Sediminicoccus sp. KRV36: one gene and its partner. The protein of the gene in region 2 binds, or shares a complex with, the protein of the main gene of each other region. Links are inferred from orthologs where the notes say so. Each region holds a gene or a part of one and is shown on either strand. Other genes may lie near its edges. The genes, in order: rpmB and rplL.

What was found.
Region 1: rplL (region 2) and rpmB share a complex: the UniProt entries of both Escherichia coli proteins name them as parts of the 50S ribosomal subunit. The link is inferred for Sediminicoccus sp. KRV36 from one-to-one orthologs.

The regions. Positions count from the first base shown.
Region 1 is NZ_CP085081.1:4,827,138-4,830,352, reverse strand. The notes cover bases 185-3,087. They hold rpmB (50S ribosomal protein L28), read right to left. Parts: upstream 1,833-3,087; coding sequence 1,536-1,832; downstream 185-1,535. Other genes in these bases: cax (calcium/proton exchanger), read right to left, coding at 2,313-3,087; LHU95_RS22930 (hypothetical protein), read right to left, coding at 1,941-2,189; LHU95_RS22940 (sensor histidine kinase), read right to left, coding at 439-1,227. Outside these bases: more of cax, read right to left, coding at 3,088-3,215.
Region 2 is NZ_CP085081.1:3,762,307-3,765,527, reverse strand. Bases 313-3,221 are described here. They hold rplL (50S ribosomal protein L7/L12), read left to right. Parts: upstream 313-1,534; coding sequence 1,535-1,909; downstream 1,910-3,221. Other genes in these bases: rpoB (DNA-directed RNA polymerase subunit beta), read left to right, coding at 2,103-3,221; rplJ (50S ribosomal protein L10), read left to right, coding at 861-1,376; rplA (50S ribosomal protein L1), read left to right, coding at 313-431. Outside these bases: more of rplA, read left to right, coding at 1-312. UniProt on the Escherichia coli protein: The binding site for several of the GTPase factors involved in protein synthesis (IF-2, EF-Tu, EF-G and RF3). Is thus essential for accurate translation.

The DNA of each region.
Region 1 (3,215 bases), 1.1 Mb from region 2 along the record:
ATGAGCATCCAACGCACGTTGATTTGCCGCAAGTTGCGCTGGGAGCATGGCGCGGCGGATGTTCCATGCGGTCAGCCCGACCCCCGGCCCGACGCGGGTCCTGGCTTGCAGCGATTTGCCGCGTGATGCTGCCGCAAGCCCAAGCTCGGGCCGGCTCATGATGACGGATCGCAGCTGGGTACCGCCGGCACTGCCCCGCGATCCCGGCGCATGGATGGGAGGGACGCCGGGTTGCTCTCGCCTGTCAGGGAGATCGGGTCCTTATTGGCGAAAGCGTGGGCGGAGCCGCCACCGCATGGGGCACCCGACCGCCCCGGTGAGCTGAACGACCACCGGCCGCATGCGCGATGATCCCGCCGGCAATTCAGCCCCAGGGCCGCGCCTGTATCCGGCGATGGCAGCGTGCTCTTTCGCTTGGTTGAGGCAATCCCAGAGGCCTCACCCCAAATTCGCTGCCATCCGCTCGGGCGGGAGGGACAGGAATGCCCGTGCGCCGATCCCGGGCGCTGCCTCGATCACCAATTCCCCGCCATGCGCGCGCAGCAGGGAGCGCGCGAGTGAGAGGCCGAAGCCCAGCCCGCGCGAGCGATCGGCCGCGCCGTCATGCGCGGCGGGCGCCAGATCCTCGATGGCAAGGCCCACCCCTTCATCCTCGATGACGATGGAGGCGGCGTGCGGCCGCAGATCGGCACGGATATCAATCACATCCGCCTCGCAGGTGGCGCGGGCGGCGCGGCCCAGGACCTGGACCAAAGCGCCGCGCAGCGCCCGCCGATCCGCGGTGACGGCCAGGTTCTCGATGGCCGGCGCGATGCGCCAATGCCGCTTGCCCGGCCCCAATTGGGCGCCGGCGATGGCGACAGCCTCGCGCAGGATGGGAGCGAGGGGGAATCGCTCCTCGTTCAGGCCGCGGCCCGGGACAACGCCGGCCGCTTCCTCGGCGGCGGCATCGGCCAGGGCGAGCAGATTGCGTGCCTCGCCTTCAAAGGCGCGGCCAGTCTCCCGCGCATCCGTGGCGAGCACCTGGGCGCGGCCCAGAAGCGCCAGGCCGAGGCTGTTAAGATCGCGCGAGAGGAGGCCGAAGCTGCGGGCGCGGGCCTCGGCCAGGTCACGCTGCCTGGCGGCCTCCGCTACCAGGCGGGGCAGGCGCATCGTCGCGAGGGTGGCGGCAAGCCCGGCCACGACGGCGAGGAGGGCGAGGAGTGTGTGGAGGGGGTCTATCGTCATGGGCCGATTCTGGCCGGGAAACGGTTAACGCCGAGTAAATGCCAGATTGGCACGAGTCCCAATAAAACATTGCGCCCTCGGGCAGAGCCAGAGCATCAGAGCGTAACTCGTTGTTTTACCGAGATGTCAGGGGGCTCAGATGAATCCCACCAAGGCCCAACCGGCCAGCGAGCGGGCAGGAGCAAGTCAGCCGCGACACGGCGGCGCTGCGATTCGCACGGAACGAATGGGCGCTTCGCGGGCGAGTTGCCCGGCCGCGCCCCTAGCCGAAGGAGAATGCCCGTTGCCGGGCATTCTCGAAGCGTGGCTCAGGCCGCGGCCTTCTTGGCCTGGGCGCGCAGGATGCGGCGCTTCAGGACCAGCGCCTCGGGCGGCAGGTTGCGCGGCTTGGTGGTCATCAGGAAGGCGTCAATGCCGCCATTATGTTCAATGGTGCGGATGCCATTCGTCGTCAGGCGCAGCTGGATCGAAACCGCCAGCACATCCGAGTAGAACGAGGTTTCCTGCAGGTTGGGCAGGAAGCGCCGGCGGGTCTTGTTGTTCGCGTGGCTGACATTGTTGCCAGACATAACGCCCTTGCCGGTGATGCCGCAGCGGCGAGCCATGGTGATGATCCTGCAAACTGAGCGCGCACGGGACTCCCGGCGCGGATGTAAATCGGAGGCCGGCGTATGCGGCAGGCCTGGAGCAGAGTCAAGCGCCGGCCGCGTGGCTCAGCCCTTCGGCAGCGTCGGCAATTGGCGCAATTCGCCGGCCTCCACGCTGGCCAGCGCCTGGCGCAGCACACCCGCGATGGAGCGATCATCCATGCTGCGCGAAAGCAGGCCCAGCGCCCCGCCCAACAAGGCGGACGCCGCCGAGATGGGCGCGATCTGCTGCTCCAGCATGTACTCGATCGCCTTGTCCACGACCGAGCCCGCATGGCTCAGATCCTCGGGCGCATCTCCATCCGCAGCTTGCATCTTCCGGCCACTCCAAATCAGATCAGGCAGATGGGGCCGCCGGCGTGACCAGGAAAGAGGCCAAAGCTTAAGGCTGTGTCATCCCGGGCGCCTTTGGCCAGGACGGGGGCCATGAAACCAGGCTCAGCGATGCGCCGTGACGCCTGACCCCGATGACGCCGCCCCGCGATCCGCCGGGCCTGGCGGCACCAGATACAGCGCCGCCGCGAAGGTGAAATACACCCCCAGCACGAGCGCCCCGCTGAACCAGGCGGTCCGGCCACCCCCGCAGATGATCAGCGCGGTCAGGGTGGAGAGCATGATCATGATCACGGCCCCCATCCAGAAATGCAGATCCATCGGGCTCGGGCCGATGACGTAGCTCGCCAGCACCAGCATCGGCGCCACAAAGAGCGCGATCTGCGAGGCGCTGCCCAGCGCGATGCCGATGCTCAGATCCAGCCGGTTCTTGCGCGCGGCCGAGAAGGCGGAGGTCATTTCCGCGGCCCCGCCCACCAGCGACACGACCACGAAGCCGACAAAGGCATCGGACATGCCCATGCCTGCCGCCGCTTCCTGGACCGAGCCCACGAAGATTTCACTCACCCATGCGACCAGGAGCGTCACGCAGGCCAGGGTCCCCATCGCAAGGCTGATGGGCCAATCCTCATCCACCGCCGCATGATCCGCGCCCTGGAAGATCTCCCGATGCGTCCTCAGCGAGAAAACGAGGCCGAGCCCGTAGATGCCGATCAGCAGGACCGCCAGCAGCAGGCTGAGATCCTGCAGCCCCGCACCCCCATCGTCACTCCGGAAGGCCACCACGCTGGACGGCACCAGCAGCGCGATGGTGGCGAGGAACAACTGGCTGGCCTGCAGCCTGGCGCCGGCGATCTGGAAGCTCTGCGTATGGTGCCGCAGCCCGCCCAGCAGGAGGGAAGCGCCCAGCATGAACAGCGTGTTGGTGACGATGGCGCCGGCGATGGAGGCCTTGACCAGCATGTACTCGCCCGCCGCCAAGGCGGTCATGGCGATCACCAGCTCAGT
Region 2 (3,221 bases):
CGGCCGGCGCCGATGTGGTGGGCGCCGATGACCTCGCCGCCCTGGTGCAGGAAGGCAAGATCGACTTCGACCGCTGCATCGCGACGCCGGACATGATGGCCCTCGTGGGTCGCCTCGGTAAGGTGCTGGGCCCGCGCGGCCTGATGCCGAACCCGAAGCTCGGCACCGTGACCATGGATGTGAAGGGTGCCGTCACCGCCGCCAAGGCCGGCCAGGTGGAGTTTCGCGCCGAGAAGGCCGGCATCATCCATGCCGGCATCGGCAAGGCCAGCTTCGGCCAGGAAGAATTGCTGGCCAATGCCCGCGCCTTCGTGGACGCCATCCAGAAGTCCCGCCCGACCGGCGCGAAGGGGACCTTCGTGAAGAAGGTCGCCGTCTCGTCCACCATGGGCGTGGGCGTGAGCGTGGATGTGTCCAGCCTGCAGGGCTGAACGCCGATAGGCCACCCGATCAGCCCCGCGCAGCGGGGAAGCTGACCGGGCAACCCCGATCAGCCCCGCGTAGCGGGAAAGCTGAACGGGCACCCCGACCAGCCCCGCGTAGCGGGAAAGCTGACCGGAAAGAGTACCAAATTCGCCCCGGTGTGAGCCGGGGCGCGCAGGTGGCGGGCCTTCGGGGCCGCCGCCGCAACCTGTCGGAGATTGCAGGCGTCGCGGCTTTGGTTGCGACTTAATGGGTGTTCCCACCCGCCAGCATGAGACGGGGAACCGAGATTTTCCCGCCCGGGCCAAGGCCCGGGTCGGAATGGCTTGGCTTTCCGGCAACGACAGGCGAACGGGGCAGGGGGATGGTCCCCTTGCCCCCGTGTGAACCGGTCGAAGCCCTTCCACAAGGTTTCGGCCACCGACGGAGACGTGACGTTGGACCGTACGGAAAAGCGCGCCTTCGTTGACACGATGGCCTCGGTCTTCGCTCAGACTTCCTTCGTGCTCGTGGCCCAGAACAAGGGTCTCACGGTCGCGGCGGTGGATGATCTGCGGCGCAAGATGAAGGCTGCCGGGGCAACGTATAAGGTTGCGAAGAACCGACTGGCCACTCGCGCCCTCGACGGCACCCGCTTCCAGGGCATTTCACCGCTGCTGAAGGGACCGACCGCGCTGGCGTGGTCGGTGGATCCTGTGGCCGTGGCGAAGACCGCCGTGGAGTTCGCCAAGGGGAACGACAAGTTCGTGATCCTGGGCGGGGCGCTTGGCACCCAGAACCTGAACGTCGATGGCGTGAAGGCCCTGGCTGAGCTTCCCTCGCTCGATACGCTGCGCGCCTCGTTGGTGGGTCTGATCCAGACCCCCGCGACGCGCATTGCCGGGGTGGTTCAAGCCCCCGCAGGGCAGCTGGCACGGGTGCTGAAGGCATATGCGGATAAGGAAGCGGCGTGAGGTTGGCGCTGACGGGTTTCGGCCCGGAAGCGAAAACCGCCATGCCCTTCGTGCCGTATAGGGTTAGCGATTGCCTTCCCTGATCAATAGGCCCTGCCGCGATGCCGCGGTGGGGTTGTCAAGCCACAGTCAAGCCATTAGTTAGAAGGAACACGAACATGGCCGAACTTGCAAAGCTCGTCGAAGAGCTCTCCGCATTGACCGTCCTGGAAGCCGCTGAGCTGTCCAAGATGCTCGAAGAGAAGTGGGGCGTCTCCGCCGCCGCGCCGGTGGCGGTTGCCGCTGCTGGCCCGGCCGCGGCTGCCGCGCCCGCCGAAGTGCAGACCGAGTTCACGGTGACCCTTGCCGCCGCTGGCGACAAGAAGATCAACGTGATCAAGGAGATCCGCACCATCACCGGCCTGGGCCTGAAGGAAGCCAAGGATCTGGTCGAGGGCGCGCCGAAGGTCGTCAAGGAGAATGTCTCCAAGGACGAAGCGGACAAGATCAAGAAGGTTCTGGAAGAAAACGGCGCGACCGTCGAAGTCAAGTAACGGTCGCCCTGATCACGCCGGGGCTCCGCGCCGGCGCGATCGGGATTGGTATCAAGTCGGGAGGGGCGGCAATCGGGCTCGATTGCCGTCCATCTCGCCGTTTTGGCGGCACGGTGCCGCTGGAATGCTTGCGGAGATGGTTTTGCCGGCCTTGGGATTTGCCCATGGGCCAGGATAAGGAAGCGGGACAGGCATGAACGCTATCAGCAAGTCGTTCACGGCGCGCAAGCGGATTCGCAAGAGCTTCGGCAGGCTGCCCGAGGTTGCGCCCATGCCCAACCTGATTGATGTGCAGCGTGCCTCCTATGCGTTCTTCCTGCAAATGGAAACGCATCCGGACAGCCGGACCAATACGGGCCTCCAGGAGGTCTTCAAGTCGGTCTTCCCGATCAATGATTTCGCGGGCCGCGGCCGGCTGGAATTCGTCCAGTACGAGCTGGAAGAGCCGAAATATGACGTGGAAGAGTGCATCGCGCGCGGCCTGACCTATGCGGCGCCCCTGAAGGTCAAGCTGCGCCTGATCGTCTGGGACCTCGATGAGGATACCGGCAGCCGTTCGGTGCGCGACATCAAGGAGCAGGATGTCTACATGGGCGACATGCCGCTCATGACCGACAACGGCACCTTCATCATCAACGGCACCGAGCGCGTCATCGTCTCCCAGATGCATCGCAGCCCCGGCGTCTTCTTCGACCATGACAAGGGCAAGACGCACAGCTCGGGCAAGTACCTGTTCGCCGCGCGCGTCATCCCCTATCGCGGCTCCTGGCTCGATTTCGAGTTCGACGCCAAGGACATCTGCTATGTCCGCATTGACCGCAAGCGCAAGCTGCCGGCCAGCACGCTGCTGCTGGCGCTGGATAGCGCCGCGACCGAGGCGAAGCGCGTCGAGCGCGCGGCCCAGGGCCTGGAAATGGAGCCCTCCGAAATTCGCGGCATGGATGCCGAGGAAGTGCTGGCCGCTTTCTACGGCCAGGTGGAATTCAAGCGCGGCCCCAAGGGCTGGTCGCGCGCCTTCGACCCCGAGAGCTTCCGCGGCATCAAGCTGTTCGAGGCGCTGATTGACGCCAAGACCGGCGCCGTCGTCGCCGAGAAGGACGTGAAGATGACGCCGCGCGCGGCGCGCAAGATCGTCGAGGCCGGCACGACCGAAGTGCTGGTCGGCCGCACCGATCTGCTTGGCCGTTTCGTCGCCGTGGACCTCGTCAACATGGAGACGGGCGAGATCTGGGCCGAAGCCGGCGAGGAGCTGACCGAAGCGAAATTGGCGGCCATCGAGGATGCCGGCATTGACGTGCTGCCGACCCTGGCG